2 regions of the Geodermatophilus normandii genome follow, and region 1 is predicted to be linked to the other one. Evidence: riboswitches for the same ligand, from Rfam matches in the RefSeq annotation. Region 1 holds a riboswitch; the other holds the start of a gene.
What was found. Region 1 has a riboswitch for S-adenosylmethionine ahead of JD79_RS07565 (bifunctional o-acetylhomoserine/o-acetylserine sulfhydrylase). Riboswitches for the same ligand answer to the same signal wherever they lie in the genome.

Region 1 (15,577 bases):
AGGCGAACCAGGTCTCCTGCTGCTCGTCGGTGAGCACCGGCGACCCCTCCCGAACTACGTGACATGTCATGTAACTTACGGCGCGGCGGCCCCGTCAGTGTCGACCCCGGACCGCATCCCGTCGCCACCGAGCCGAGAGGCAGCCATGCCCGAGCCCGTTCCGCCCGTCCTCGAGACCGCCGCGCAGGCCTTCGCCGACGCGAACTCGACCCCGCCGTTCCTCTACCAGCTGGCCCCGGAGAAGGGCCGCGAGATCGCCGTCCAGGTGCAGACCGACCCGCCCCCGGTGCTCGCCCCGGCCGACGTCGAGGACCTGACCGTCCCCGGCGGCCCGACCGGCGAGGTCCGGGTGCGCATCGTGCGGCCGCGGGGTGTCACCGGGCCGCTCCCCGTCGTGCTCTACGTGCACGGCCTCGGCTGGGTGTTCGGCGGCCCGGTCACCCACGACCGCCTGGTGCGGGAGATCGCCGTCGGCGTGCAGGCCGCCGTCGTCTTCCCGGACTACGACCTCGCGCCCGAGCGGCAGTACCCGACCCAGATCGAGCAGGTCTACGCGGTCGCCGACTGGATCGCGATGAACGGCCCCGAACACGGCCTGGACGCCTCGCGGATCGCCGTCGCCGGCGATTCCGTGGGCGGCAACATGGCCACGGTCACCACGATCCTGGCCAAGCAGCGCGGCGGCGTGTCCTTCGCCGGCCAGCTCCTCTACTACCCGGTCACCGACGCCGCCTTCGACACCGGCTCCTACGAGCAGTTCGCCACCGGCTACTTCCTCGCCCGGGACGGCATGCGCTGGTTCTGGGACCAGTACACGACCGACGAGGCCCAGCGGGCCGAGATCACGGCCTCGCCGCTGCGGGCCTCGACCGAGGAGCTGGCCGGCCTGCCGCAGGCGCTGGTGATCGTGGCCGAGGCCGACGTGCTGCGTGACGAGGGCGAGGCCTACGCGGCCAGGCTCCGGGCGGCCGGCGTGCCGGTCACGGCGGTCCGCTACGGCGGGATCATCCACGACTTCGTGGGCCTCAACCCGCTGCGGCACACCTCCGCCGCCGAGGCCGCCATCGGCCAGGGCATCGCGTTCCTGCGCGGCGTCCTCGGGACCGACTGATGGCCGGCTCCGCGGAGCTGCTCGAGCGCATGCTCCAGGGCGTCTTCAACGAACCGGACCCGCGGCAGCGGGCAGCGGTGATCGCGGAGGTGTTCACCGACGACGTCGTGTTCGTCGACGGCGAGCGGACGGTGCGCGGCAGGGAGGAGCTGGCGGCCACCGTGACCGGGCTGCTGGCGCAGGGGCCGGGCCTCGTCTTCACGCCGGCCGGGCCCGTCCGCGGGGTGGGTGACCTGGGCATGCGCCCCTGGCGTCTCGGGCCGCCCGGCGCGGACCCCGTGCTCGGCGGCCTGGACGTCGTCCAGGTCGTGGACGGTCGCATCGCCCGGCTGTGGACGGTGCTCGACGGCTGATCACCCCGGCGGGGCGCCGGACGGCGTCCCGCCGGTCCGCCGGCCGGTGCGCTCTTCCTCGCGCCGGACCGGAGCGGTTCCATGACCGGGAACGAGCTCGTGCCCGACGGCGGCCGGGACCAGGTCCGGGCCGCAGCCCCCGACCCGAGGAGCGCCCGATGAGCCAGGCCGACCCGTCCGTCCCCCCGAGCGGTCCCGGCTGCGTGGAGTGCGAGGCCACCGGCGGCTGGTGGTTCCACCTGCGGCGCTGCGCCGCCTGCGGCCACGTGGGGTGCTGCGACTCCTCGCCGTCCCAGCACGCCTCCGCGCACGCGGCGGCGACCGGGCACCGGGTGGCACAGAGCTTCGAGCCCGGCGAGGACTGGTCCTGGGACTACGTCGACGGGCGGTTCACCGCCGGCCTGCGCCTCGCCCCGCCCACGTCGCGCCCGGCGAGCCAGCCGGCACCCGGCCCCGCCGGCCGCGTGCCCGCCGACTGGCAGCGCCGCCTGCACTGACGGGCGCTGGTAGACAGGGGCGGTGGTGCAGCCCCGGGACGTCGACGAGTCCTTCCTCGCCCTGCCCCTGTCCGCGCTCACCGAGGCGGCGCTGACCCGGGCGGTCGACCTCGGCTGCGAGCACGCCGACCTGCGGGTCGAGCGCATCCGCACCCAGGCGATCAGCCTGCGCGACGCCCGTCTGGAGGCGCTCACCGACGGTGAGGACCTCGGCCTCGCCGTCCGCGTCGTGCACGAGGGCACCTGGGGGTTCGCCGCCGGCGTCGTCCTCACCGCGGCCGAGGCGGTGCGGCTGGCCGAGCAGGCGGTCGCCGTCGCGCGGGTGTCGGCGTCGGTGGCCAGCGACCGGGTCGAGCTCGCGCCCGAGCCGCCGCACGAGGGCGCCTGGGTGTCGGACTACGACGTCGACCCGTTCGAGGTGCCCGACGCCGAGAAGACCGCGCTGCTCACCGAGCTGTCCGAGCGGCTGCTGGCCGCCGACGGCGTGGAGCACGTGCAGTCGGGCTGCATGCACGTCAAGGAGCAGAAGTACTACGCCGACACCGCCGGCACCCGCACCCGGCAGCAGCGGGTGCGCATCTCCCCGGAGTTCACCGCGCTCACCGTCGACCGGTCGACGGGGGCGTTCGAGAGCATGCGGACGCTCGCGCCGCCGGTGGGCCGCGGCTGGGAGTACCTCACCGACGGGCGGTACGACTGGGACGGCGAGCTCGCACAGATCCCCGAGCTGCTGCGGGAGAAGACGAAGGCGCCGTCGGTCGAGCCCGGCCGCCACGACCTCGTCGTCGACCCGTCCAACCTGTGGCTGACCATCCACGAGTCGGTCGGGCACGCCACGGAGCTGGACCGGGCACTGGGCTACGAGGCCGCCTACGCCGGGACCTCGTTCGCCACCCCCGACGGGCTGGGCAGCCTGCGCTACGGCTCGGAGCTCATGCACGTCACCGGCGACCGCACCGCCGAGCACGGCCTGTCGAGCATCGGCTGGGACGACGAGGGCGTCGAGGCGCAGCGCTGGGACATCGTCCGCGACGGCGTGCTGGTGGGCTACCAGGTCGACCGCAACACCGCGCGCCTCGGCGGGATGGCGCGCTCCAACGGCTGCGCGTTCGCCGACTCGCCGCGGCACGTGCCGGTGCAGCGGATGGCCAACGTGTCGCTGCAGCCGGCGGCCGACGGGCCTGACCTCGAGGGGCTGATCGGGGGTGTCGAGCGCGGCATCTACGTCGTCGGCGACAAGAGCTGGTCGATCGACATGCAGCGCTACAACTTCCAGTTCACCGGTCAGCGCTTCTACCGCATCGAGGGCGGGCGGCTGGCCGGTCAGCTGCGCGACGTCGCCTACCAGGCCACGACGACGGACTTCTGGGGCTCGATGCGCGCCGTCGGCGGGCCCTCGACCCACCGCCTCGGCGGGGCGTTCAACTGCGGCAAGGCCCAGCCGGGACAGGTCGCACCGGTGAGCCACGGCTGCCCGGCGGCGCTCTTCGAGGGCGTCACCATCCTCAACACGGTCCAGGAGGGCGGGCGATGAGCCGGCTGACCGCGCAGCAGCTCGTCGAGCAGGTGCTGGCCGCCTCGACGGCCGACGGCTGCGTCGCCTACGTCGTCGAGAGCACCGAGGCCAACCTGCGGTGGGCGTCGAACAGCCTGACCACCAACGGCGCGATGCGCTCGCGGCAGGTCGTCGTCGTCTCGTTCGTCGACGGCGGGTCCGGGATGGCCACGGGCACGGTCGCGCGGACGGGCACCCCCGACGTCGCCGCGCTGGTCGCGGCCAGCGAGCAGGCCGCCCGCGACGCCGGCCCGGCCGAGGACGCCGTCCCGCTGGTGACCGAGGCGCCGCCGGGCGCGGGGGACTGGGACGCCGACCCGGCCGAGACCTCGATCGAGGTGTTCACCGACTTCGCGCCGGCCCTGGGCGAGGCCTTCGGCGCCGCCCGCGACCGCGGCGACCTGCTGTTCGGCTACGCCGAGCACTCGCTGACGACGACGTACCTCGGCACCTCGACCGGCCTGCGGCTGCGCACCGACCAGCCCGGCGGCCGCGTGGAGCTCAACGGGAAGAGCACCGACTACTCGCGGTCGGTGTGGGCCGGCGTCGGCACCCGCGACTTCCGCGACGTCTCGGTGGCCGACCTCGCCGCCGACGTCGAGCGCAAGCTCGGGTGGTCGCAGCGGCGCGTCGACCTGCCGGCCGGCCGCTACGAGACGCTGCTGCCGCCGTCGGCGGTGAGCGACCTGATGATCTACGCGTACTGGACGATGGAGGCCCGCGACGCCGACGAGGGCCGCAACGTCTACGCCCGCAAGGGCGGCGGCAACCGCATCGGTGACCGGCTGGCCGAGCTGCCGCTGACGCTGCGCAGCGACCCCGCAGCGCCCGGGCTGGAGACGGCGCCGTTCCAGGTGGTGGGCAGTTCGTCGGGCTCGGCCAGCGTGTTCGACAACGGGATGGCCACGCCCGCCGTCGACTGGATCTCCGGCGGCGTGCTCACCAACCTGGTCCGGCCGCGGGCCTGGGCGCTGAAGACGACGGCGCCCGCGGTGGCCGCCGTCGACAACCTGCTGCTCGAGGACCCGACGGCGACCGCCACGCAGGACGAGATGGTGGCCGCGACCGACCGCGGGCTGCTGCTGACCACGCTCTGGTACATCCGCGAGGTCGATCCGCAGACGCTGCTGCTCACCGGCCTGACCCGCGACGGCGTCTTCCTCGTGGAGGGCGGCGAGGTGACCGGCGCGGTGAACAACTTCCGGTGGAACGAGTCGCCGGTGGACCTGCTGGGGCGGATCGGCCAGGTCGGCCGCACCGAGCGGACGCTGCCCCGCGAGTGGAACGACTGGTTCACCCGCGCCGCGATGCCGCCGGTCCGCGTGCCCGACTTCAACATGAGCTCGGTGTCCCCGGCCAGCTGAGGGGCCTCCGGAGCGCTGTCGGCTCCTCGCGGGCGTGCTCCCGGGGTGACCCCGGCGCCCCGGAGGGAGCCGCCCCCGGCGTTCCGCGTGGGGCGCCTGTTGCTCCGGGGTCGAAACGGAGGCCGGTACCGCACGGCATCTGCCCCCGGACACGGTTTTCGGATTACTTTTCCGGCCAACCGCAGCAGGCCCCCCACGGACGGGGGCGTCGAGGGGAGCCGGCCATGACCCGCACGCAGAAGCCCTCCGTCTTCCAGGTCGGCCAGATCTGGGACGACGGCCGGACGGTCGTCGTCTCGGGGTGGGGCGTCGGGCTGTGCGCCTCCGCGTGCTCCTGCCACCGCTCGCCGATGGGCGGTCACCTCGCCATCGACGAGGACCAGGCCGGCGGCACGCTGGGCCTGCGCTGCTTCTCCGAGGACGGCTGCGACTGCTGCGAGCCGTGGACCGCCGACGAGCTGTCCGCCGTGCTGCGCGACCTGGAGATGGTGTCGGGCCTCGACGCCGAGGAGCCCCTCGCCGGCTGACGGCCCCGGGCCGCGTCCCCGCCCCGCCTTTCGCGGGCGGAAGGCGGGGTACGGGCGCTCCATGCTGGGACGAGCGGCGATGCGCGGTGCACTGGCGGGACTCGCCGGCACCGCGGCGATGACACTGGCCGAGAAGGTCGAGCAGCAGGTGACCGGCCGGCCGGACTCCTACGTGCCGGCCCGCACGCTGACCGCGCTGGCCACGCGGCGCCGGCCGCCGGGGTCCGAGCGCCCGTTCGTGCGCAACCACCTCATGCACTGGGGCACCGGTGCCACCGTCGGCGCGCTGCGCGGCATCTGGAGCGCCAGCGGCCTGCGCGGCTGGCGCGCCTCGGCCTGGCACACCTCCGTGCGGCTGGCCACCGACCAGACCCTCGAGAACGCCACCGGCGTCGGCGCCCCGCCGTGGACCTGGTCCCGCCAGGACCAGGTCGTCGACGTCGCGGGCAAGGCGCTCTACTCCTTCGTCACCGGCGCGGTGGCCGACGCGCTGGTCCCCCTCGCCCCCGACCGCCGCGGCCGCTACTGACCCGACCCCGGCACCGACAGGACCGGCCCCGCGTCGGGACGCGTGGGGTCGCCGGGACGAACGGGACGCGTGGGACCCCACGGGTCACGGACGTCCGCGCGCCGCCCTCACCCTTCGGTGACGACCTCCCTACGGTCCGTACGGACGACCAGGGACGTCGCCGTCGGGCGGCAGGGGGAGGGCGATCGTGCTGCGCAACCGGACGTCGGGACGCCGCTGGTCGGGTGCCGTCGTGGCGGCGGCCGGCCTCACCGCCGTCCTGCTGACCCCCGTTCCCGCCGGTGCGGCGCCGGCGGACCCGCCGGCGACCGCCGCGGAGGCCGCGGAGCTGGTCGAGCAGACCGCCCAGCAGCTCACCGCGCTCGACGAGCAGGTGCACCAGGCCGAGCTCGCCGTCGCCGCGCAGCAGCAGGCCGCCGCCGACGCCGACGCGGCCGCCGACGCCGCCGAGGCCCTGCTGGCGCAGTACGCCCCGGTCATCCGCGGCATCGCGCAGAACGGCTACACCGGCAGCACGCAGTCCCGGGTCGCCGCCTTCCTGGGCAGCGAGTCCGCCGACGACCTGGTCGCGCAGATGACCCTGCTCGACCTCCTCGCCGACCACACCGACGGCGTCCTCACCGAGGTCTCCGCCGCGCAGGCGCGCGCCGAGCAGGCCCGCGCCGACGCCGACGCCGCGGCCGCGCAGGCCGACGCCGCCCTCGGCGCCCTCCACGAGCAGCAGGTCCAGGTGCAGGAGCAGGCCGAGCGGTACGAGGCCGACTTCGAGCGGCTGACGGCGGCCGAGCAGGCCCGGGTCACCACTGCGCTGGCCGGTCCCGTCCTCGAGGCCCCTCGGCCGCGGTCGCCGCCGCCGCGGCTCCCGGCCCGGCCGCCGCCATCGCCGTGCAGACGGCGCTCGGACAGCTCGGCGACCCCTACGTGTGGGGCGCCTCGGGGCCGGACGGCTTCGACTGCTCGGGCCTGACCTCCTACGCCTACGCCGCCGCCGGCATCGCGCTGCCGCACTCGAGCAGGGCGCAGTCGCAGCTGGGGACGCCGGTGTCGCGCGCGGACCTGATGCCGGGCGACATCGTCTACTTCTACTCGCCGGTCAGCCACGTCGGCATCTACATCGGCGACGGCAAGATGGTGCACGCGCGCACGTTCGGCCAGCCGGTGGCCGTGACCAGCGTCGACCAGGCCGGGTACCGGGGCGCCGTCCGCGTCGCCTAGTGCGGCGTGCGGCCCTCGGCCAGCATGCCGACCAGCGCGGCGATCCGCCTGGCCCGGGTGGCCGGGTTCGCCGCCGTGTGCACCCGCCAGAGGACGGCGTAGCGGTTGGTGCCGTCGAGCCCCGCGAAGGCCGCCTGCGCCGCGGGATCGGCGGCCAGCGCGGCGGCGAGGTCGTCGGGCACGGTGATGGTGGCGGGGCCCGCGTAGGCGCGGTCCCAGCGGCCGTCGGCCCGCGCCGCCTCCACCTGCGCGAGGCCCGCCGGGCGCATCCGGCCGGCGGCGGTGAGCTCCTCGACGATGCCGACGTTCTTGGCCGACCACACGCTGCGCGGCCGCCGCGGGGTCACCCGGGTGAGCCACCAGGACCCGTCGACGGAGTTGCTGCGGCCGTCGATCCAGCCGAAGCACAGCAGCGACTCGACCATCTCGTCCCGCGTCAGCGACGGCACGCCGGCGCCCTTCTTGGCCAGCTTCACGTAGCAGCCGGGCGCGGTGGCGTGCTCGGCCTCGAGCCACTCCTCGAAGGCGGCCTGGTCGGCGAAGGCGAGGACGGGGAGGTCGGCAGGCAGCGTCACGCCGGGGATCCTGGCCGCGCTCCCGCCCGGGCGTCCAGGCCGGGCGCGTGACCAGACCCCGCCCGGTGCGCCACCCTGGCGGGGTGGACGCCGGAGAGCGGGTGGAGCGGTCGGCCAGCGAGGTCTACGTGGCCGGCCTGGAGCCGCGTCCGGGCGGGCGGCTGCTGCACTGGGTCCGGGTCGCCGGTGCCTTCGCCGCGGAGCTGGCGCAGGGCCTGGTCCCCGGGCCGACGGTGCACGACGTGGTGGTGCGCCGCCGCGACGACGGCGCGGAGGTCCTGCGCGTGCCGAGCGAGGACCCCACCGCGCCCGGGCACCTGCTCCGGTCGGTGCGCGACGAGCTCGGGTCGGTGGGCCCGGAGGAGTTCCGCGCCCGCTGGAGCGTCCGGACCCCCTGAGACACACCCCGCGGCGTCCCGCGCGCCGTGCGGGGGTCACCTGTGCTGGGGTGGGGAGGTGGCTGACAACTACATCGCGGAACTGCCCTTCGGTGCCCCGGCCATCCACGACGACGCCTTCGTCGCGCCGACGGCCGTGGTGGTGGGCGCGGTGACCATGGGGCCCCGCTCGAGCATCTGGTACGGCGCGGTCGCCCGGGCCGACGGCGAGGTCATCGAGATCGGGCCCGAGTCGAACATCCAGGACGGCTGCACCCTGCACTCCGATCCCGGCTTCCCTCTCGTCGTCGGTCGCGGGGTGAGCGTGGGGCACCGCGTCGTGCTGCACGGCGCCCGCGTCGACGACGACGTCCTGGTCGGCATGGGCAGCGTGGTGATGAACGGCGCCCACATCGGGTCGGGCTCGATCGTGGCCGCGGGCGCTGTCGTCACGCAGGGCACGGTCGTGCCGCCGGGATCACTCGTGGCCGGCGTCCCGGCGCGGGTGCTCCGGCAGGCCACCGAGGACGACCTCACCCACATCCGGCTCAACGCGGCGAGCTACACCGAGCGGCTGGACCAGGCGCGGAAGGTCCGGCCGGTGGTGCGCCGCCCGCTGCCCTCGGCCGGCCACGTCCCCGGAGACGCCGCCGACTGAGGAAGACCCGGCCGCCTCCGCCACTCGCAGGGTCGCGGCGGGACCCCGGGGCGAGGCCGTCACACCGCGCCGGCGAGGCGGGCGACGGCGGTGCGGGCCTCCTCCAGGGACAGCGCCAGCGTCGCGTCGCCCACCGGCAGCTCCACGCGGACCACGGTGGGGTCGCCGGTGATCCCGGCCTGCGCCCAGGTCCACAGGCCCTCCTCGGCGAGGGCGCGGGCGGCGGCGCGGAAGGCGTCCGGCGTCGTCGACAGCAGCAGGTGCAGCATCGGCGTCGCCGGCGGATCGGGGACGACGCGCACCCCGGGCAGGTCGCGCAGGGTGTCGGCGATCTCCCGCGCGCGCTCGAGGTAGGCGGGGAACAGGGGCAGCCGGCGGCGCAGGCAGGTCAGCGCCGAGGCCGCGCCGGGCCACAGGCCGAACAGGGTGCCGCCCATGCGCCCGCGCCACTCCCGGACCTCGGCGACGACGTCGGCCGGCCCGGCCACGGCGCACCCGGCCAGCGCCCCGATGCCCTTGTAGAAGCTGACGTAGACGGTGTCGAAGGGCGCCGCGACGTCGGACGGCGGGAGCTCGTACCCGGCCGCGGCCTCCCACAGCCGGGCGCCGTCGAGGTGCGCGACGGTGCCGTGGTCGTGCGCCCACGCGGTCTGCTCCACGACGTCGTCGAAGGGCGGCAGCGGCCCGCCGAGGTCGCGCTGCGGGAGCTCCACCACCAGCGCCGCCGGCGTCTCGGCCACGTCGTCGAGGTCGGCGCGCAGCAGCATCCGGTGCCGGTCGCCCACCGGGCGCTCGACCAGGCCCTGCAGCCGCGCCAGCGCGCTGCCCTCGTGCCGGAACAGGTGGCACTCGGGGTGCCCGACCACGGTCCGCCGGCGGCTGCGGCCGGCGTGCACGCGCAGCACCGCCTGCTGGGCCATGGTGCCGCTGGGCAGGTAGACGGCGGCTGGCTTGTCCAGGACCCGCGCGACCTCCGCCTCCAGCTCGGCGACGACGCCGCCCGCGCCGTAGCGGTCGAGCTCGGTGTCCGGCGGGATGGTGGCCAGCAGGTCGGCGGCCCGCTGGGGGCCGTGGCCGGTCAGCGCGCGGTCGCAGGCCTGCCGCAGGGCGTCGAGGTCGGGGTCGCTCACGGGGGCCAGTCTGTCGAGATCCCGTGATCTCGCACGCCCGGACCCCCGCAACCGTGCGAGATCGGCGATCTCGGCGGGGGAACTCACGTGTCGAGCAGCTCGCGGAGGAGGGCGCCGACGGCGTCGGCCTCGATGAGGAAGCCGTCGTGCCCGTACGGCGAGGACACCACCCGCAGCGGCACGCCGAGCGCGTCGGCCACCCGCTGCTGCAGCGCCAGCGGGTACAGCCGGTCGGAGTCGACGCCGGCCACCACCGCCCGCGCCGTCACCCGCGCCAGCGCCGCCTCGATCCCGCCGCGGCCGCGGCCGACGTCCCAGGTGTTCATCGCCTCGGTGAGCAGCACGTAGCTGCCGGCGTCGAAGCGGCGGGCGAGCTTGTCGGCGTGGTGGTCGAGGTAGGAGGCGACGGCGAACCGGCCGTCGTCCTGCACGGTCGAGCCGAAGCGCTCCTCCAGCTCCAGGGCGCTGCGGTAGGTCAGGTGCGCGATCCGCCGGGCGATGCCGAGCCCGGCCACCGGGTCGGCGCGGATCGCGGCCTGCTGGGTGGTCTGCGTGCCGATCTGGTCGGCCGTGGCCGCCGCGCCCGAGGCCAGGAAGAACAGCCCGGCCACCCGGTCGGGCAGCGCCACCGCCCACTCCAGCGCCCGCATGCCGCCCATCGACCCGCCCACGACGGCGGCCCAGCGGCGCACGCCGAGGGTGTCGGCCAGCGCCGCCTCGACCAGCACCTGGTCGGCCACGGTCACCTCGGGGAAGCGCGTCCCCCACGGCCGGCCGTCCGGCGCGGTCGACGACGGGCCGGTCGTCCCCTGGCAGCCGCCGAGCACGTTGGCGCACACGACGAAGAACCGGTCGGTGTCCAGCGCCGCGCCCGGGCCGACCAGCGACGCCCACCAGCCCGGCGTCGGGTGCCCGGGGCCCGCGGGACCGGTGACGTGGCTGTCGCCGGTCAGCGCGTGCTCGACCAGCACCGCGTTGCCGCCGTCCGGGGCGAGCGTGCCCCAGGTCTCGTAGGCCACCCGGACGCCGGGCAGCACCCCGCCGCGCTCGAGCCGGACCGGTCCGTCCAGGTCGAGGAGGAGCCGGTCCCCGGCGGGGTCACCGTCGCGCCACCCGCCGGTGCGCGGCGGGGCGGAGGACGGCGCGCCCCCCACCCCGCCCACGTCAGGCGCCCTTGGCGGCGCGGAAGCCGGCCTCGAGGTCGGCGAGGATGTCCTCGATCCCCTCGAGCCCGGCGGCCAGGCGCACCAGGCCGGGGGTGACCCCGGTCGTCCGCTGCTCCTCGGGGGTCAGCTGCGAGTGCGTCGTCGACGCCGGGTGGATGACCAGGCTGCGCACGTCGCCGATGTTGGCCACGTGGCTGTGCAGCTCCAGGGCCTCGACGAAGCGCTTGCCGGCCTCGACGCCGCCGCGGATCTCGAAGGCGAGGACGGCCCCGGCACCGCGCGGGGCGTAGCGCTGCTGGGCGGCGTGCCACGGCGAGGACGGCAGGCCGGCGTAGTGCACCGACTCCACCTCGTCGTGCGCCTCGAGGAACTCCGCCACCCGCTGGGCGTTGGCCACGTGCCGCTCCATGCGCAGCGACAGCGTCTCGATGCCCTGCACGATCAGCCACGCGTTGAACGGGCTGATCGCCGGCCCGAGGTCGCGCAGCAGCTGCACGCGGGCCTTGAGCGCGAACGCCGGCGCTCCGAGGTCGGCGTAGACGACGCCGTGGTAGGTCGGGTCCGGCGTGGTGAAGCCGGGGAACCTCCCGCCGGTCCAGTCGAAGTTGCCGCCGTCGACGATCAGGCCGGCGATCGCGGTGCCGTGGCCGCCGAGGTACTTCGTGGCCGAGTGGACGACGACGTCGGCGCCGTGCTCCAGCGGGCGCACGAGGTAGGGCGTGGCGATGGTGTTGTCGACGATCAGCGGGACGCCGTTGCGGTGCGCGACCTCCGACACCGCCGAGATGTCGAGGACGTCGCCCTTGGGGTTGCCGATCGACTCGGCGTAGAAGGCCTTGGTGTTCTCACGGACCAGCGACTGCCAGTTCTCCGGGTCGTCGGGGTCCTCGACGAAGGAGACCTCGACGCCGAGCTTGGGCAGCGAGTGGTGCAGCAGGTTGTAGGTGCCGCCGTACAGGGAGGCCGAGGCGACGACGTGGCTGCCGGCCTCGGCGACGTTGAGGATCGCCAGGGTCTCGGCGGCCTGGCCGCTGGCCACGGCCAGCGCCGCGACGCCGCCCTCGAGCGAGGCCACGCGCTGCTCGAGCGCGTCCTGCGTCGGGTTCATGATCCGCGTGTAGATGTTGCCCAGCTCGGCCAGCGCGAACAGGTCGGCGGCGTGCTGGGTGTCGCGGAACTGGTAGCTGGTGGTGGCGTAGATCGGCAGGGCACGGGCCCCGGTGGTCGGGTCGGGGCTGGTCCCGGCGTGGATCTGCCGGGTCTCGAAGCTCCAGCTCTGCGGGTCGGTCACGGCGCCGTCTCCTCTCGCTCGCGGAGACCCCGCGGCGCACGGAGGGCTCCGTCTTGCCGTGCGGCGGGCGCCACGCGGCCGGCTCTTCCCCTGGGAGCACCTCGGACGGAGAGAGGTTGCCGGGCAGCCAGCCAGGTACTTGACGCTGCCTCTCGTGAGCCTGCGCAGACCCTAGCGGAGCGGTCCCCCGAGGTCGGGCGGGGGGCGGGTACGCCGGAGGGGCTCTCCCGGCCGGGCTCAGCCCTCCCCCGGGCCGCCGGAGGACGGCCGCGCACCGGTCGGGCGCCGGGCCCGGGGCAGGCCCGCCACCACCAGCTCGTAGGAGTTGCGCACCAGCTCGTCGACGAGCTCCCGCGTCACCGCGCCCCCGGCACGGATGCTCGACCAGTGCCGCTTGTCCAGGTAGCGGCCGGGGACGACCTCGGCGTACCGCTGCTGCAGCGCCGTGCCGTGCTCGGGCTCGCACTTCAGCGTCACGACCGCCTCGCCGGGCGCCTCGGTCACGAGCAGGAACACCTTGCCGACGACCTTGAACACCTCGTACTCCGGCCCGAACGGGTGCTCGTGCGTCACCGCCGGGAGCCCGGCGGCGGTCCGCATCGCCAGCTCGAGCAGCTCCGCGCCGTCCACCGGCTCGCCCTCGTCCGCCGTGCTCAGGCGGGGGTGAGCCGGGCGAGCACCTGGTCGAGCGCCACCTGGGCGCCCGCGGTGACCAGCAGCTCGACGACGCCGTCGACCGGGGCGCGCAGCGTGTGCTCCATCTTCATCGCCTCGACGACGACGACCGGGTCGCCCGCGCTCACCGCCTGCCCCGCGGTCGCCGGGACCGCGATCACGGTGCCGGGCATCGGGCTGGTCAGCTCGGGGGCGTGCGCGCCGGCCGCGTCGGGGCGCAGCACCACCCGGCGGGCCCGCCGCAGCGGCCAGTCCGCGCCCTCGGCGTGCACGAACAGCGTCTCGCCGTCGTCGGCCACCGGGCAGCGGGAGCGGACGCCGGCGCGCACGAGCACGACGCCGCCGTCCTCGGCCGCGCAGGTCAGCGGGCCGGCGTCGGCGCCGTCGAGGGTGGCGTGCGCGGCCGCGGGGGTGCCGGTCAGCGTGACCGTCCGCGGCTGCCCGCCGCCCTCCAGCCGGACGACGAACGGTGCGGGCCCGGACCCGGCGCGGAAGCCGGTGGGCGCGCTCCACGGGTCGGCCGGGTCGGCGGCGGACCACGCGGCCAGCCACACGGACGCGGCGGCGGCCAGCAGCGCGCTGTCGGGCACCGGCGGTGGCGCCCAGCCGGCGGCGAAGCGGTCGAGCAGCGCGGTGTCCAGCTGCCCTGCCCGCACCTCGGGCTCGGCGAGCAGGGCGCGGACGAAGCCGACGTTCGTGGTCACGCCGAGCACCGCGGTCCCGGCCAGCGCGCGGTCCAGCGCGGCCAGCGCGGTGGCGCGGTCGGGGCCCGCGGCCACCACCTTGGCCAGCATCGGGTCGTAGTCCGAGCCGACGAGGGTGCCCGCCGCGATGCCGCTGTCCACCCGGGCGCCGGCGGGCTCGGTCAGCGCCAGCACCCGCCCGCCGGTGGGCAGGAAGCCGCGGCCGGGGTCCTCGGCGTAGACGCGCGCCTCGACCGCCCAGCCGGTCAGGGCGACGTCGTCCTGCGCGAAGGCGAGGGGCTCCCCGGCCGCCACCCGGAGCTGCTGCTCGACCAGGTCCAGGCCGGTCACGACCTCGGTGACCGGGTGCTCGACCTGCAGCCGGGTGTTCATCTCCATGAAGAAGAACTCGTCGGGCCGGTCGGCCGACACGATGAACTCCACGGTGCCGGCGCCGGTGTAGCCGACGCTGCGGGCGGTGGCGCAGGCCGCGGCGCCGATCCGCGCGCGGGTGACGGCGTCCAGCAGCGGGGACGGCGCCTCCTCGACCACCTTCTGGTGCCGCCGCTGCAGGCTGCACTCGCGCTCGCCGAGGTGGACGACGGCGCCGTGCGTGTCGGCGAGCACCTGCACCTCGACGTGCCGCGGCCGCTGCACGAACCGCTCGAGGAACAGCGTGTCGTCGCCGAACGCGGCGCGGGCCTCCCGGCGGGCGCCGGCGAGGACCGCGGGCAGGTCGGTGGCGTCCTCCACCACGTGCATGCCCTTGCCGCCGCCGCCGGCCGAGGGCTTGACCAGCACGGGGAAGCCGATGCCGGGAGCGGCGGCGACCAGGTCGTCGTCGGTCAGGCCGGGCTCGGCGATGCCCGGGACGACGGGCACGCCCGAGGCGACGACCGTCTTCTTCGCGGTGATCTTGTCGCCCATGACCCGGATCGCCTCGGCCGGCGGGCCGACGAAGACGACGCCGGCGTCGGCCAGCGCGGCGGCCAGCGCCGGGTTCTCCGAGAGGAAGCCGTAGCCGGGGTGCACGGCCTGCGCGCCGGTGGCCCGGCACGCCTCGACCACGCGCTCCACCGACAGGTAGCTCTCCGCGGCCGCGGCCGGCCCGAGCCGGTAGGCGACGTCGGCGGCGCGGACGTGCGGCGCGCCGGCGTCGGCGTCGCTGTACACGGCGACCGACCGGATGCCGAGGCGGCGCAGGGTGCGGATCACCCGGACGGCGATCTCGCCCCGGTTGGCGACGAGGACGGTGTCGAAGATGCTCATCGCTCGACTCCGCACTCGTTCCGTTCCCCAGTGGCCAGCGGTGCGTGCAGGTGCGTCGTCCTCGGCATCGGGCTCACATCCGGAAGACGCCGTAGGCGACGTCGTCGAGGGGGGCCTGCGCGCACGCGGACAGCGCCAGGCCGAGGACGGTGCGGGTGTCGGCGGGGTCGAGGACGCCGTCGTCCCAGAGTCGCGCCGTCGAGTAGTAGGGGTTGCCCTGGGCCTCGTACTGCTCGCGGACCGGCGCCTTGAACGCCTCCTCCTCCTCCGCGGGCCAGTCGGTGCCACGGGCGGCGAGGCCGTCGCGGCGGACGGTGGCCAGCACCGAGGCGGCCTGCTCGCCGCCCATCACCGAGATCCGCGCGTTGGGCCACATCCAGAGGAACCGGGGGGAGTAGGCCCGGCCGCACATCGAGTAGTTGCCGGCGCCGTAGGAGCCGCCGATGACGACGGTCAGCTTGGGCACGCGGGCGCAGGCGACGGCGGTGACCATCTTGGCGCCGTGCTTGGCGATGCCGCCGGCCTCGTAGTCGCGCCCGACCATGAAGCCGGTGATGTTCTGCAGGAACAGCAGCGGGATCCGCCGCTGGTCGCAGAGCTGG
Region 2 (15,577 bases), 880 kb from region 1:
GCTCGGATCCGCTTCGGTCGTGGTGTGACGTCCGGGGCCCGCGTCGTCCCGTCCCCAGGGAGCTCGTACAGGGCAGGGCGGCGGCCGAGTGCGCACTCCTGACCGGTCGTGTGCGCGTCAGGTGGACCACCCAGCTGAACCGGGTGGCCTACCTGCGTGTCCGCCTCCGGCCAGGACCCCTACTTCGTGGCCGAGCCGCAGTAGGTGATCTGCTCCTGCTGCGAGAGCGTCGAGGCTCGACGACTGGGGACCCGAGGACGTGGGTCGCGCCCGGCCGGCGTGGATCGCGGGTGGTCGGACGTGGCGGTGTCCAGAGCATCGGCCGGTCGGCCCAGATCCTGACGCCGGCCTCGCCGCCCGGACGAGGCCGCGGAGTCGTCCCCTGCACTGTCCCTATCCTTGTGCCGGGACCTGTTCCCATGTCCCGCCGGCGTGGCGCAACTGGTAGCGCACCCGACTTGTAATCGGGCGGTTGGGGGTTCGAGTCCCCCCGTCGGCTCTGGCGTCCGCCGCCTGCTCGGCGGTGGGCTGACCGGGGTCAGTCGAAGCTGCCGGCGCCGCCCACGCGGTAGGCGTGGCGCTGCTCGGCGCGGGCGGCCCGCGCCTGCTCGGTGCGCTCCTCGCGCAGCCGCGCCGCGGTGCCGGCGGGGTAGCCGGCCTTGGCGACCCGGTGCTCGGTGGTCTCCACCATGAACGCCAGCGAGTACATGAGCCCCACCATCAGGCCGCCGAACGCCGCGGTCAGCCGGTAGCCCATCCCCACCGGGACGGCGACCAGGCAGATCACGACCAGCGGGGACAGCTGCACCAGTGACCGCGTGACGTGCCGGCGCACCCAGCCGGGCCGCGTCGTGTCCGACAGCACCCACGGCGCGAGGGACCGGGGGAGTCCGCCGCCGAAGGCGTAGCGGAGCCACTGCAGGGGTGTGGGGCGGGGCGTCGCGGGTGCGGCGTGCTGGGTGCGCACACCTCGACGGTAGGCCCCCGTGTCCAGTCCGGAGCCGGTCGCGACGAGACGGGGCCGGGCCCGTTGTCCGGGGGGTGCGCGCGGGTGGACACTCCTGCCGCCGAGGGAGGGAGGGCGTCCGTGCAGATCGCCCAGCTGCTCCGCCGCAAGGGCCCACACGTGGCCACCGTCGCGCCCGACCGGTCCGTCCGCGAGGCCCTCGCCCTGCTCGCCGAGCACGGCATCGGCGCGCTCGTCGTCTCCACCGGCGGCGACGCCGTCGACGGCATCGTCTCCGAGCGGGACGTCGTCCGCGCCCTGCACGCCTCGGGTCCGGGCGTCCTCGACGGGCCGGTGTCGGCGCTGATGACCGTTGACGTGCACACCTGCCCGCCCGGCGCCTCTGTGCACGACCTCGCGCGCACGATGACCGACCACCGCGTGCGGCACGTGCCCGTCGTCGAGGACGGCCGGCTGCTCGGGATCGTCTCCATCGGCGACGTCGTCAAGGCCCGCCTCGACGAGCTCGAGCAGGAGCGCGCGCACCTGGTGGACTACATCCAGGCCTGAGCACCCGGCGTACGGTGCCCGCCGTGGACGAGCGGCGGCTGGGGACGGCGGCGGGCCTGTCCGCGTACGGCCTGTGGGGCGTGTTCCCGCTGTACTTCCCGCTGCTCGAGCCGGCCGGCGGGGTGGAGATCGTCGCCCACCGCATCGTGTGGTCGCTGCTGTTCGTCGCGCTGCTGCTGACCGCGTTGCGGAGGTGGCCGCTCGTGCGCGCGGCGGTCACCGATCGGCGCACGATGCTCGTCCTCGCCGGTGCCTCGGTGCTCATCGCCGGCAACTGGCTGGTCTTCGTCTACGGGGTCAACTCCGGGCACGTCGTGGAGACCTCGCTCGGCTACTTCATCAACCCGCTGGTCAGCGTGCTGCTCGGCGTCGTCGTCTTCTCCGAGCGGCTGCGTCCGCTGCAGTGGGCGGCCGTCGGGCTGGCGGCGGTGGCGGTCGTCGTCCTGACCGTCGACCACGGCCGGCCGCCGTGGATCGCCCTCGCCCTGGCCGCCACCTTCGGCAGCTACGGCCTGCTCAAGAAGCTGGTGCGGGTGGAGGCGGCGCCGGGGCTGTTCGTCGAGACGGCGGTGGCGTTCCTGCCCGCACTGGTGTTCCTCGGCGTGCTGCAGGCCACCGGGCGGGGGACGGCGGGCTCGGCCGGCACCGGGCACCTCCTGCTGCTGGTGGCCTCCGGCATCGCCACCGCGGTGCCGCTGCTGCTGTTCGCCGCGGCCGCCCGGCGGATCCCGTTGTCGACGATCGGCCTGCTGCAGTACGTCACGCCGCTCATGCAGCTGGCGCTGGGCGTCTTCGTGTTCCACGAGCCCATGCCCCTGGCACGGCTGATCGGGTTCGCGATCGTCTGGGCGGCGCTGGCGGTGTTCACCGTGGACAGCCTGCGGGCGGCGCGCGCCGCGCACCGGCGGACGGCGGCCGAGCAGGTGCCGGCCACGGTCTGATCCGGGTCCGCCTGATCCGGGTCCGCGCGCGCGTTCGGGCTGTGACTGTCACCCCCGGGGCCTACCGTTCCGGGTGACGGCTTCCCCCCGATCGAACGGACACGACCATGACCCCCGACCCTGCTCCCGCGGTCTCCCCGCCCGGGGGCACGGCGTCCGGTGAGGGTCCCGCGCAGCCCGCGGGCCTGACCCGGCGCGAGCACGAGATGCTGGCCTTCGAGCGGCAGTGGTGGCGCCACGCCGGCGCCAAGGAGACGGCCATCCGCGAGCAGTTCGGCGTGCCGCCGACCCGCTACTACCAGGTGCTGAACGCGCTGGTGGACCGCCCGGCGGCCCTCGCGGCCGACCCCCTCCTGGTGCGCCGTCTGCGCCGCCTGCGCAGCGCCCGACGCCAGCGGCGTTCGCCTCACCTGCTGGGCAAGGACTCCTCCGCCCTCTAGATTTGGTCACCGTGGGCAGGCATGCGGCGCCAGGTGGTGACCAACCGGACCGGCCGTCAGCCCCGGTGGCCGGCGGTCGCCGCCGGACCGACCAGCCGCCCGCCGCTGCCGCGCCCGACCTCCCGACGGCGCCCCACCCCAACGCCGGTCGCGCTGCCGCGGGTCCCGTACCCGGGCTGAGCGACCACCCGACCACGCCCGGTCCCGGCCGCAGCCGCGCCGACCGCCGCCGCGACGCGCTGCTCGGTGACGACACGGGACGCCGCCGGCTCACGGGCCGCCCGGCGGCGCCCGCCCGCCCGGCCGAGCCCGAGCGCCCGCCGGCCCGGTCGCGCGCCCCGCTGCCCGAGGCCCCGGCCGTCCCGTCGCGGTCCGCGGAGCCCGCGGCGCCGCTCCGCCCGCGCGTCCCCTCGGCGGTGGCTGCCGGCGGCGCCACGCGGCAGGCCCCGCCCCGCCGCGCCGCGCGCCCCGGACGCCCGCCGCCCCGGCACCCGCCGCGCCGCCCGTCGCCCCGCCGCCGGTCGTGAAGCCCGCGACCGTCCGGGCTCCCGCGGGCCGGTTCTCCGTCCGGCGTCCCGCTCCCGCGGAGCCGCCGACCGCGCACTCGCCGGTCGTCGCGCGGCCCGCGCCCCAGCCACCGGCTCCGCAGCCGCCGGCCCGGCCGGCCGCCCCCGCGACGACGGTCGCCCCGTTCCAGGCGGTCCCCACGCCGCAGGCCGACAGCGCCGAGCCGGCCGCCCCGCCGCTGGACCCGTGGGACCAGCCGGCCCGCCCGCCGGCCCGGAACCGGGCGAGGACGCCGGAGGCCGCTCCCGCGCCGCCGGCCGCCCCGCCCACCGAGGCCATCCCCGACCGCGAGGTGGTCCGTGACCGCGGGGCCTCCCGCGCTCCGGCCGCCCCGCCCACCGAGGCCATCCCCGACCGGGAGCCGGTCCGCGGGGTGGTCGCCGCGCCGCTGACCGAGGCGATCCCCGACCGCGCGCTGTCGTCGCGGAGCCGGACGCAGGACGACCGCGACGACCGCGAGGCCGGGCCCGACGTCGACACCGGCGCCACCGGCGTCGTGGGCAACCGGGCCGCGATGCGCGCCGAGCGCGCCGCACGCGAGGCCGAGCGCCAGGCGATGGAGGTCGAGCGCCGCAAGGCCGCGCGCCGGGCCGGGGTCTCCCGCGCCGCGCTGCGGGCCGCCGACGGGGAGGACGCGCCGCCGCGCCGCCGCCGGGGCCTGGCGCTGCTCGCCGTCGTCGTGGTCGCCCTGGTCGTGCTCGGCGTCTACAGCTTCGCCTCACCGGCGGCGCGGGAGACCGGCTCGACGGCCCCGGGGACGCAGACGTCGGCGCCGGCGTCGGTCGCTCCCTCGACCGCGCCGCTGCCCCCGCTGTCGGCCGAGCCGCTGCCCCCGGTCGAGGAGGCGCCCGGCACCCCCGTCCGCGTGCCGGTGACCGTGCTCAACGCCACGCCCACCAGCGGGCTCGCCGCCGAGGTGGCCGCCGCCTTCGACGCCCAGGGCTGGAGCTCGGCGGGTGTCGGCGCCTACGAGGGCGGCGACGTCGCCTCGACGACCGTCTACTTCGACGCGGGGAACGAGGAGCAGCGCCTCTCGGCCCTGCAGCTCATGGACGCCTTCCCGGGCATCACCACCGGGCCGGCGGCGCGCTTCTTCGACGTGCCGGGCGTGCCCGACCCCGGCCTGGTCGTCGTCGTCACCGGCGAGCTGCAGCCCTGACCGCTGCCGGCGACGCGCCGACGGGACGGTCCCGGAACACCGGCGCGACACCGTCCGTTGGCCGCAGCGTGCGTCCCGTCCGCGGGCCCGTGACACCTCGCCCGCGCTCCGGCGCCCGCGCGGCGCTCGGCGCCCTGCTCGCCCTCCTGTTCACCGGCACCCTCGTCGGTGCCGTCCCGGCGACGGCCGGCGCGGCCGAGGACGTGGGCACCGAGGAGGCACGGGTCCCCTCCGGCTCCGGTGCCGACGCCGTCGAGCTCGACACCACGCTCTACCTCCCCGCCTCGGCCACGGCCGACGACCCCGCGCCGGCGGTGGTGCTGGCGCACGGCTTCGGCGGCAGCAAGCAGTCGGTCGCCGACGACGCGCGGGACCTGGCCGGCCGCGGCTTCGTCGTCCTCACGTACTCCGCGCGCGGCTTCGGGTCGAGCACCGGCCAGATCGGCCTGGACGACCCGCGGTACGAGGTCGCCGACCTCTCCACGCTGCTCGACGTGCTGGCCGAGCGCGACGACGTCCTCCTCGACGACGACGGCGACCCGCGCGTGGGCGTGGCCGGCGCCTCCTACGGCGGGGCGCTGTCGCTGCTGGCCGCCGCCTACGACGACCGGGTCGACGCGATCGCGCCGCAGATCACCTGGAACTCGCTGACCGCCGCGCTCTTCCCCTCCCAGACCGGCACCGCCGACGACGCCACGCCCGCCGCGACGCCGCAGGACGCCGACAGCGGCGTCTACAAGCGGCTGTGGGCGGGGCTGTTCTTCGGCGTCGGCTCCGTGCCGACCGGCGGCCTGCTCGACGCGCTCGGCGGCGGCGGGGGAGCGGCGGAGGCCGAGGACGGCGAGGACGGCGACGATCCCGGCAGCGGTCCCGGCAGCGGTTCCGCCAGCGGCTCCGGCGGGGCGGCCCCCGCGTCCGGGAACGCCGCGCCCGCCCTGCCCGTCGACCCCGCGTCGGTGGACCCGGCCACGGTCGAGCAGGCCCTGACCTGCGGCCGGTTCCGCGCCGACATCTGCGCCGCCTACCAGTCCGCCGCGGCCTCCGGCACGCTCACGCCCGAGGTGGCCGCGGTGCTCGACCGCAGCAGCCCGGCGGCGGTGCTCGACCGGATCACCGCCCCCACCCTGCTCGTCCAGGGCACCGAGGACTCGCTGTTCGGCCTCGGCCAGGCCGACGCCAACGCCCGCGGCATCGCCGCGAACGGCACCGACGTCAAGGTCGTCTGGTACGCCGGGGGCCACGACTCGCAGGCCTCCGAGCGGGAGACCGCCGAGCTGCGCGACCTGGTCGCCGGCTGGTTCGACTGGCACCTGCGCGACGAGGACGACGCCGCCCGCGGCGAGGACCCCGGCACCGGCTTCGAGTACCCCGCGCCCACGGGTCTGGGCAGCGGGCTGGGCAGCGTGCAGGGCGGCACCCAGAGCGTGCTCGCCGACGCCTACCCCGGCCTCGACGGCGACCGGCCGGTGCAGCGGGAGAGCGTGGCACTGGCCGGCCGGGTCCAGCCGGTGGTCACCCCCGCCGGCGGCACCCCGGCCGCGATCACCACCGTCCCGGGCCTCGGCGCGCTGGCCTCGGCGCTCGGTGGCAGCACCGTGGAGATCCCCGGCCAGTTCGCCGCCTTCTCCAGCGAGCCGCTCGACGCCGCCGTCGAGGTGGTCGGGGCCCCACCGTCCCGCTCGCCGTCGCCTCGCCCTCGGGCAGCGCCACGCTGTTCGCCAAGCTCTACGACGTCGGCCCCGACGGCGCGCGGACGCTGCCCGGCGGCCTGGTCGCCCCGCTGTCGCTGACCGGCTTGTCGGCGGACCCGGCCGCGCCCACCGAGGTCGCGGTCACGCTGCCGGCGATCGTGCACCGCTTCGAGGCCGGCCACACGATGCGCGTCGTCGTCTCCTCGACCGACCAGTCCTTCGCGCTGCCCGCGGAGGCGACCGTCTACTCCGTGGCCCTGGCCGGGTCCGGCGACGGGGGCACCGCGCTGGCGGTGCCCACCGTCGAGGGGCAGACCCAGGCCACCGGCGGCACGTCCCGCTGGTGGTGGCTGCTCGGCGCCGTCGTCGTCCTCGGCCTGCTCGGCTGGCTCGCGGCGGTGCTGTGGGGCCGCCGCCGGCGCCGCGTCACCTCGGCCGTCGAGCCCGACGGCGAGGACGTGCCGCTGCGCTTCGAGGGCATCACCAAGGCCTACAAGGACGGCTTCGTCGCCGTCCGCGACCTGTCCTTCGAGGTCCGCCGCGGCCAGGTGCTCGGCCTGCTCGGCCCCAACGGGGCGGGCAAGACGACCTCCCTGCGGATGCTCATGGGCCTCATCGAGCCGAACTCCGGGCGGATCACCGTGTTCGGCCACGAGGTCCGGCCCGGCGCACCGGTGCTCTCCCGGCTGGGCTCGTTCGTCGAGGGCACGGGCCTGCAGCCGCACCTGTCCGGCCGCGACAACCTGCGCCTGTACTGGGCCGCGACCGGCCGCCCGGCCGAGGACGCGCACATGGAGGAGGCGATCGAGGTCGCCGGCCTCGGTGCCGCCCTCGACCGCCCGGTGCGCCGCTACAGCCAGGGCATGCGCCAGCGGGTGGCGATCGCCCAGGCCATGCTCGGCCTGCCCGACCTGCTGGTCCTCGACGAGCCGACCAACGGGCTCGACCCGCCGCAGATCCACGCCATGCGCGAGGTGCTGCGGTCCTACGCCGCCACCGGCCGCACGGTCATCGTCTCCAGCCACCTGCTCAGCGAGATCGAGCAGACCTGCAGCCACGTCGTCGTCATGGCCCGGGGGCAGAAGATCGCGCAGGGGACGGTCGACGAGATCGTGGGCGCCGGGGGTGCGGTGCTGGTCGGCCTGGCCCCCGGAGCCACCGCCGCCGACACCGACCGCGCGGCGGCCGTGCTGACCGGGCTGCCCGGCGTCACCGTCGAGCACACCGACGACGGGCTGGTCGCCGACCTCGGCGCGCGGACCTCGCGCGCCGAGGCGCTGCAGGCGCTGGTGGCCGCGGGGATCGCCGTCGACCAGTTCACACCGCGCCGCCGCCTGGAGGACGCGTTCCTGGCCCTGGTGGGGGAGTCGTGACCGCTACCGGACACGTCCAGCCGACCGGCGCCGTCGCCGGGTACCGACCCGAGCGCACGCTGCGCCTGTCGGTCGAGCTGCGCCGGCAGTTCAAACGGCGCCGCACGATCGGCGTCTTCGCCGCGATGGTCGCCCTGCCGCTGATCCTCATCGCCGCCCTGCAGCTGGGCGCGAGCGAGGAGGCACAGACCAACAGCCGGATCAACCTGGTCGACGTCGCCACCGCCAGCGGACTGAACTTCACCCTGTTCGTCCTGTTCGCGACGACGACGTTCTTCCTCGTCGTGGTCTACGCGCTGTTCTTCGGCGACACCGTGGCCAGCGAGGCGGCGTGGGGCTCGCTGCGCTACACGCTGGCGACGCCGGTGCCCCGGATGCGGCTGCTGCGGCAGAAGTGGCTCGCGGCGCTGGTCCAGTCGGTCGGCGCGCTGCTCACCCTCGCCGTCGTGGCGGTGGTGGCCGGCGGCATCGCCTTCGGCTTCGACGACATCCGGACGCCGATCGGGGTCACGCTCTCGCAGGGCGAGGGGCTGCTGCGGCTCGCGGGGATGCTCGGCTACCTCGCCGTCCACCTGCTCGTCGTCGGCACGCTGGCGTTCTGGCTGTCCACGGTCACCGACGCGCCGCTGGCCGCCGTGGGCGGCGCCGTCTTCTCGATGGTCGTCTTCGCGATCCTGGACCAGGTCGAGCAGCTGGGGTCCCTGCGCGACTGGTTCCCCACCGCGGAGGAGTTCGCCTGGACCGACCTGCTGCAGACGCCGGTCGACTCCTCCGACCTGTTCCGCGGCGTCGTCCAGTCGCTGGTCTACGCCGCGGTCTTCACCGCGCTGGGCTTCCGCCACTTCGCCCGGCGCGACGTCACGTCCTGAGGCTCGCGCGCACGGCCTGGGCCCAGCCGACGCCCATCGGCTCGTCGGTCACCGACACGTTGGGGACGGCGGCCAGCAGCCCGGCCATGCCCTCGACCTCGGCGCCGTTGGCGGTGATCCACAGCCGGCCGACGGCGGGTGCCATCTCCAGGTCGCTGGCGCTGTCGCCGATCGCGACGGCGTCGGCGGGGTCGAGGCCGCGCCGCTCGAGGTCCCAGGCGATCGCCGCGCCCTTGGTGATGCCGCGCGGCATGAGGTGGTAGACCCGCGCCAGCTGCCCCTCCGGTGCCAGGTCCAGCCGGGCCGAGGCGGGGATCGCGCCGTTGTCCTTGAGCGTCAGCCAGCCCAGGCCGCGCTCCGCCAGCCACGCGTCGACGGCGAGCGGGTCGACGAAGCCGCGCAGCAGCGCGTCGCCGGAGTGGGTGGTGTGCCACGGCGCGTGCCACTCCAGCCGGCCGGCGTTGGCGGCGGTCAGCGCCTCGACGACGCCCAGCTCGGCCATCACGTCCATCGGCGTGCGCCCGGTGTACTCGGCCGGCAGCTCGCCGGTCAGCCCGTGCCGCGCCCGGCCGCCCTTCCACGTCACCAGCGAGCCGAGCTCGGCGATCGCGCCGTCGGCGGCGAAGATCCGGCCCGCCTCGGTGACCTGGTCGGCCGTGCGCCCGCTGACGATCACCAGGGCGACGCCCGCGGTGTGCAGCTCGAGCAGGGCCGCGGCCGGCTCGGCGGTGGGGGAGCCGTCGGCGGTGTGCCAGAACGACCCCCGCGGGCCGACCATCGTGCCGTCGAGGTCGGTGTAGACGATGCGCGCTGCCACGGGCGCCAGCATGGCCGGAGCCCGGGGCGGCCCGGGCAGCCGGGTAGAGTCGGGCCCGTTCCACTCATCCAGAGGGGCAGAGGGACACGGCCCGGTGAAGCCCCGGCAACCGCGCTCGCGCGAGCGGCGAGAGGTGCCAATTCCGTCCCGCGCGGCTCGACGGCCCGACGCGGGGAAGATGAGGAGGTAGTCGTCGCATGACCCTGACCGCTCCCGGTTCTCTGCAGGCCGACTCGTCCGCCGGCGGCCCCGTTCCGCCGAGCCCCGCCCGCGGCCTCGTCTGTCGCAACTGCGGCGCCACCTTCGGCCTGATCGCCGAGCACGCCTGCGCGCAGTGCTTCGGCCCGCTGGAGGTCGACTACGACCCCGAGCGCATGCGCGCGGTCACCCGCGAGCAGATCGAGGCAGGCCCGCAGAACATCTGGCGCTACGCCGCGCTGCTGCCGGTGGGCCAGGACCCCGCCGACCGCGTCTCCCTCGACCCGGGCATGACGCCGCTGGTGCGCGCCGACCGGCTGGCCGCCGAGCTCGGCATCACCGGCGGCCTGTGGGTCAAGGACGACTCGGCCAACCCCACGCACTCGTTCAAGGACCGCGTGGTCAGCCTCGCCGCCACCGCGGCCAGGGGGCTGGGCTACCGCAAGATCGCCGCGGCCTCCACCGGCAACCTGGCCAACTCCGTCGCCGCGCACGCCGCTCGCGTCGGCATCCCGTCCTTCGTCTTCATCCCGGCCGACCTCGAGCCGGGCAAGGTCGTGCAGTCGGCGGTCTACGGCCAGACGCTGGTCGCCGTCGACGGCTCCTACGACGACGTCAACCGGCTGACCAGCGAGCTCGCCGAGACCGACGAGTTCGAGGACACCGCCTTCGTCAACCAGAACGTGCGGCCCTACTACGCCGAGGGCTCCAAGACGATGGGCTACGAGATCGCCGAGCAGCTCGGCTGGCGGATCCCGGCCCAGGTGGTCATCCCCATGGCGTCGGGCTCGCTGCTCACCAAGGTGGACAAGGCGTGGCGTGAGCTGGCCGCCGCCGGGATGGTCGAGGACACGGAGTGGCGGGTGTTCGGCGCCCAGTCGGCCGGCTGCGACCCCATCGCCACCGCCTTCGACAACGGCTGGGACGTCGTCAGGCCGGTCAAGCCGACCGGCATCGCCAAGTCGCTCAACATCGGCAACCCCGCCGACGGCCCCTACGCGCTGGACGCCATCCGCCGCACCGGCGGCGCCGTCGGCCGGGTCGGCGACGAGGCCATCGTGCAGGGCATCCGCGACCTCGCCCGCACCACCGGCGTCTTCGCCGAGACCGCCGGCGGGGTGACGGTGGCCGTGCTGCGGCAGCTCGTCGAGGACGGCCGGCTGGACCCCACGAAGGAGACGGTCGTCCTCAACACCGGCGAGGGCCTCAAGACCCTCGACCCGCTCGAGCCGGTCGTCGGCCCGACCCACCGGGTGGAGCCGTCGCTGCGGTCGGTCCGGGAGGCCGGCCTCATCGGCTGAGACCCCGGCGCGGGGGCGTGGGGTCGGGACGTCGATCCGGCGGGTGACATCCTCGGCCCGTCGTCCCCGAGTCGTGTGGCGAGGATCTCCCCACGGCGGCGTCCCTGCTGTACGTTCTCGCGCGGTCGTCAGTTCCACGCACGTGTCCGACGGGCGGAAGAGCTGTACCCCGGTCCCCGGATCACGGGGGCCGTCCGCACGCACGCACCGTGGGAGCACACGTGGCACAGGGCACCGTGAAGTGGTTCAACGCCGAGAAGGGCTTCGGCTTCATCGCCGTCGACGGCGGCCAGGACGTCTTCGTCCACTACTCGGCCATCCAGATGGACGGCTACAAGAGCCTCGACGAGGGCCAGCGGGTCGTCTTCGAGGTCGTCCAGGGCGAGAAGGGCCCGCAGGCCGACGGCGTCCGCGTCGCCTGAGCTCGCGAAGGCGGGCATCGGGCCGAGCGCCCGAGTCTCCGTTCCTCCGCACCGAGGCCCGGTCCCCCGACGGGGCCGGGCCTCGGTCGTGCCAGGCCGTGACGAGAGGAGCACCGGTGCCGCGCTGGAGCATCACCCCCCTGGAGGACGCACCCACGCTGGCTCGGGGGCCTGCCGGGGACCTGAAGTACGACGACGGGCACACCCGGCTCTGGCTCTCGCGGCCGGGCGGTCAGCTCCTCGTCGAGCGCCTCGACCCGGCGACGGGCAGCTGGGAGCCGGTCCGCCCGGCGGACTGACCCCGGGCGGGGAACACCCCCGCGCCACCCCCCGTTCTTGCACTCGGCAGGGGCGAGTGCCAGACTTCGGACTGGCACTCGACAGTGCCGAGTGCCAACCAGGTCGGAACGGTGAGGCACTGGAGCGCGGGCCACAAGGGAGCCCGCCGCGCCGGTGTCGTCCGTCGCGGGCGCCGGTCCCGGCCGTGCAGCGATCCATGCATGGAGGACATCACCACATGGCCAAGATGATCGCCTTCGAGGAAGAGGCGCGCCGCGGCCTCGAGCGGGGCATGAACACCCTCGCCGACGCCGTCAAGGTGACGCTCGGCCCCAAGGGCCGCAACGTCGTCCTCGAGAAGAAGTGGGGCGCTCCCACCATCACCAACGACGGTGTGAGCATCGCCAAGGAGATCGAGCTCGAGGACCCCTGGGAGAAGATCGGCGCCGAGCTGGTCAAGGAGGTCGCGAAGAAGACCGACGACGTCGCGGGTGACGGCACCACCACCGCCACCGTGCTGGCCCAGGCGCTCGTGCGCGAGGGCCTGCGCAACGTCGCCGCCGGCGCCAACCCGATGGCCCTGAAGAAGGGCATCGAGAAGGCCGTCGCCTCGGTCACCGAGTACCTCCTCTCGACCGCCAAGGACGTCGAGACCAAGGAGCAGATCGCCGCCACCGCGTCGATCTCCGCCGCCGACCCGGCCATCGGCGAGCTCATCGCCGAGGCGATGGACAAGGTCGGCAAGGAAGGCGTCATCACCGTCGAGGAGAGCAACACCTTCGGCCTCGAGCTCGAGCTCACCGAGGGCATGCGCTTCGACAAGGGCTACATCTCGCCCTACTTCGTCACCGACGCCGAGCGCATGGAGGCCGTCCTCGACGACCCGTACGTGCTCGTCGTCAACTCGAAGATCAGCTCGGTCAAGGACCTGCTCCCGCTGCTGGAGAAGGTCATGCAGTCGGGCAAGCCGCTGGCCATCATCGCCGAGGACGTCGAGGGCGAGGCCCTGGCGACCCTGGTCGTGAACAAGATCCGCGGCACCTTCAAGTCGCTGGCCGTCAAGGCCCCCGGCTTCGGGGACCGCCGCAAGGCCATGCTGACCGACATCGCCATCCTCACCGGTGGCCAGGTCATCAGCGAGGAGGTCGGCCTCAAGCTCGACACCGCCGACGTCTCCCTGCTGGGCCGCGCCCGCAAGGTCGTCGTCACCAAGGACGAGACGACGATCGTCGAGGGCGCCGGCGACAGCGACCAGATCTCCGGCCGGGTGAACCAGATCCGCGCCGAGATCGAGAAGTCGGACTCCGACTACGACCGCGAGAAGCTGCAGGAGCGCCTGGCCAAGCTGGCCGGTGGCGTCGCCGTCATCAAGGCCGGCGCCGCGACCGAGGTCGAGCTCAAGGAGCGCAAGCACCGCATCGAGGACGCGGTGCGCAACGCCAAGGCCGCCGTCGAGGAGGGCATCGTCGCCGGTGGTGGCGTCGCCCTCGCGCAGGCCACCGCCGTCGCGTTCGACAAGCTCGAGCTCGAGGGTGACGAGGCGACCGGTGCCAACATCGTGCGCGTCGCGCTCGAGGCGCCGCTGAAGCAGATCGCCGTCAACGCCGGCCTCGAGGGCGGCGTCGTGGCGGAGAAGGTCCGCAACTCCGAGGTGGGCTTCGGTCTCAACGCCGCCTCCGGCGAGTACGTGGACCTGGTCGCGGCCGGCATCATCGACCCGGCCAAGGTCACCCGCTCGGCGCTGCAGAACGCCGCCTCCATCGCGGCGCTCTTCCTCACCACCGAGGCCGTCATCGCCGACAAGCCGGAGAAGGCCGCCCCGGCCATGCCCGGTGGCGACGGCGGCATGGGCGGCATGGACTTCTGAGTCCCGCCACCCCGTAGCACCACGCACTGCCCGGCAGGGGCGGTCCCGCATCCGCGGGGCCGCCCCTGTCGGCGTTCGCGGGCGGTGTCCGTGCCGAGATCGGCGGTCTCGTACGCGTACGGCTCCGCAGGCGTACGAGACCGCCGATCTCGGCGGGCGTCGGCCCCGACGGCGCAGGGTAGGCCGCTGGCGTGGCCGTGGTGATCGGGACGTCGGGGTGGCAGTACCGCGACTGGCGCGGCCGCTTCTACCCCCAGCGCATGCCCCAGCGGCTGTGGCTGGAGCACCACGCGCAGCACTTCGCCACCGTCGAGAGCAACGCCGCCTTCTACCGGCTCCCCGAGCGGGACACCTTCGCCGCGTGGCGGGAGCGGACTCCGCCCGACTACCGCTGGGCGGTCAAGGCCAGCCGGTTCCTCACCCACGTCAAGCGGTTGCGCGAGCCCGAGGAGCCGGTGGCCCGGCTGGTGCAGCACGCGGAGGGGCTCGGCGACCGGCTCGACGTCGTCCTGCTGCAGCTGCCGCCCACGCTCAAGGCCGACGCCGGGCTGCTGCGCGACTGCCTCGCCTGCTTCCCGCCGGGCCTGCGGGTGGCCGTCGAGCCGCGGCACGCGACCTGGGAGACCGACGAGGTGCGGGCGCTGCTCGAGCGCTACGGCGCCGCGCTGTGCTGGGCCGACCGCGCCGAGCGGCCGGTGACGCCGCTGTGGCGCACCACCGGCTGGGGTTACCTGCGGCTGCACACCGGCGCCGAGGGCTGGGGCTACCCGCCGGCCGCGCTGGAGGAGTGGGCGCAGCGGATGGCGGCCGCGTACGCCGACGACGAGGACGTGTTCGTCTACCTCAACAACGACCCCGGCGGTGCGGCGGTGGTCGACGCCGTCGCCCTGGCCGGCGCGGTGCGGCGGGCCGGCCGCACGCCCACCCGGGTGCCCACGCCGGAGGAGGCGACCGGTGCGGCCTGGGCGGCGGCCTGATCAGCCGAGGACGTGCGGGTCCTCCCGGTGGTGCACGCCGAGCTGCGCGGCCGCCTGCCCGAGGACGTCCTGGACGGCGAGGGTGTCGGCCAGCGGCATGACCGCGCTCTCCGTGCGGCCCTCCTGCAGGCAGCGGGTGACCTCGGCGAGCTCGTGCGAGTAGCCCACCCCGGCCGCCGGGCGGGTGATCTCCTCGGGCTCGGCGCCGCTGCGGTGCAGCACGATGGTGGCCGGGTGGTGGAAGCGGGGGAGGACGTCGATCCACCCGCCCGTGCCGAACACCCGCGCCTGGCCGGGCGTCGGGTAGCGCAGCGACGTCGTCAGCGTCGCCGAGCGGCCGTCCTCCCAGCCGAGCAGCACGGCCGCCTCGGCGTCGGCGCCGGTGGGGTAGGTCGAGCCGGCGGCGGTCACCGTGTCGGGCGTGCCGAGCAGCATCTGGGCGAAGGAGACGACGTAGACGCCGAGGTCGAGGAGTGCGCCGCCGCCGAGCTCGAGGGCGAACAGCCGGTCGTCGGGGTCGTAGACGCGGTCGACGCCGAGGTCGGCCTGCACCGACCGCACCTCGCCGATCGCGCCGTCGGCGACGAGGTCGCGCAGCGCGACGACGGCGGGCTGGAAGCGCGTCCACATCGCCTCCATGACGAAGACGCCGGCCTCGCGGGCCGCCGTCACCACCTCCTGCGCCCCGGCCGTCGTCGCGGTGAACGCCTTCTCCACCAGCAGCGCCTTGCCCGCCTCGATGGCGGCCAGCGCGACCGCGTGGTGCTGGGGGTGCGGCGTCGCGAGGTAGAGGACGTCGACGTCGGGATCGGCGAGGACCTCCGCGTAGGAGCCGTACGCCCGCTCGAGCCCGTGCTGCTGGGCGAAGGCCCGGGCCCGGTCGGCCGAGCGCGACGCCACCGCCACCGGCCGGGCCCCCTCGACGTGCGCGAAGTCGCCGATCACGCTCTGCGCGATGCGGCCCGGCCCGACGATGCCCCAGCGGATCTCCCTGCTCACGGCGACGACGCTAGTGGTCCCGGGCAGACTGCACCCCGTGGCCGAGCTCGCGGGGCCACGCAGGGGCGGAGCGCCGCGGCCGCGGGCTCGACGAGCGCAGCGAGGAGGTGCCCGTGGCCGTCCTGATCGACAGTCCCGTGTGGCCGTGGCGGGGGCGGCGC

Region 2: another riboswitch for S-adenosylmethionine. It lies ahead of thrC (threonine synthase); the one in region 1 lies ahead of JD79_RS07565 (bifunctional o-acetylhomoserine/o-acetylserine sulfhydrylase).

What each region holds. Positions count from the first base shown of each region.
Region 1 is NZ_QGTX01000001.1:1,524,918-1,540,494, forward strand. Features, by position in the region: gene JD79_RS07495 (MarR family winged helix-turn-helix transcriptional regulator) at 1-37, opposite strand, end outside; gene JD79_RS07500 (alpha/beta hydrolase) at 146-1,111, shown strand; gene JD79_RS07505 (nuclear transport factor 2 family protein) at 1,111-1,464, shown strand; gene JD79_RS07510 (UBP-type zinc finger domain-containing protein) at 1,623-1,961, shown strand; gene JD79_RS07515 (TldD/PmbA family protein) at 1,984-3,495, shown strand; gene JD79_RS07520 (metallopeptidase TldD-related protein) at 3,492-4,880, shown strand; gene JD79_RS07525 (hypothetical protein) at 5,105-5,407, shown strand; gene JD79_RS07530 (hypothetical protein) at 5,487-5,936, shown strand; gene JD79_RS07535 (hypothetical protein) at 6,124-6,903, shown strand; gene JD79_RS23600 (C40 family peptidase) at 6,858-7,151, shown strand; gene JD79_RS07540 (YdeI/OmpD-associated family protein) at 7,148-7,726, opposite strand; gene JD79_RS07545 (hypothetical protein) at 7,810-8,124, shown strand; gene JD79_RS07550 (gamma carbonic anhydrase family protein) at 8,183-8,761, shown strand; gene JD79_RS07555 (threonine aldolase family protein) at 8,821-9,891, opposite strand; gene metX (homoserine O-acetyltransferase MetX) at 9,975-11,054, opposite strand; gene JD79_RS07565 (bifunctional o-acetylhomoserine/o-acetylserine sulfhydrylase) at 11,056-12,348, opposite strand; SAM riboswitch class IV at 12,393-12,508, opposite strand; gene JD79_RS07570 (MmcQ/YjbR family DNA-binding protein) at 12,586-12,978, opposite strand; gene JD79_RS07575 (acetyl/propionyl/methylcrotonyl-CoA carboxylase subunit alpha) at 13,002-14,975, opposite strand; gene JD79_RS07580 (carboxyl transferase domain-containing protein) at 15,049-15,577, opposite strand, start outside.
Region 2 is NZ_QGTX01000001.1:641,449-657,025, reverse strand. Features, by position in the region: tRNA gene JD79_RS03330 (tRNA-Thr) at 427-499, shown strand; gene JD79_RS03325 (DUF5313 family protein) at 539-967, opposite strand; gene JD79_RS03320 (CBS domain-containing protein) at 1,088-1,516, shown strand; gene rarD (EamA family transporter RarD) at 1,540-2,457, shown strand; gene JD79_RS03310 (DUF3263 domain-containing protein) at 2,565-2,897, shown strand; gene JD79_RS03300 (LytR C-terminal domain-containing protein) at 3,421-4,623, shown strand; gene JD79_RS23345 (alpha/beta hydrolase) at 4,713-6,413, shown strand; gene JD79_RS23340 (ATP-binding cassette domain-containing protein) at 6,335-7,687, shown strand; gene JD79_RS03290 (ABC transporter permease) at 7,684-8,556, shown strand; gene JD79_RS03285 (HAD family hydrolase) at 8,546-9,373, opposite strand; SAM riboswitch class I at 9,435-9,558, shown strand; gene thrC (threonine synthase) at 9,571-10,872, shown strand; gene JD79_RS03275 (cold-shock protein) at 11,094-11,294, shown strand; gene JD79_RS03270 (hypothetical protein) at 11,411-11,593, shown strand; gene groL (chaperonin GroEL) at 11,812-13,440, shown strand; gene JD79_RS03260 (DUF72 domain-containing protein) at 13,632-14,417, shown strand; gene JD79_RS03255 (Gfo/Idh/MocA family protein) at 14,418-15,416, opposite strand; gene JD79_RS03250 (DUF4031 domain-containing protein) at 15,530-15,577, shown strand, end outside.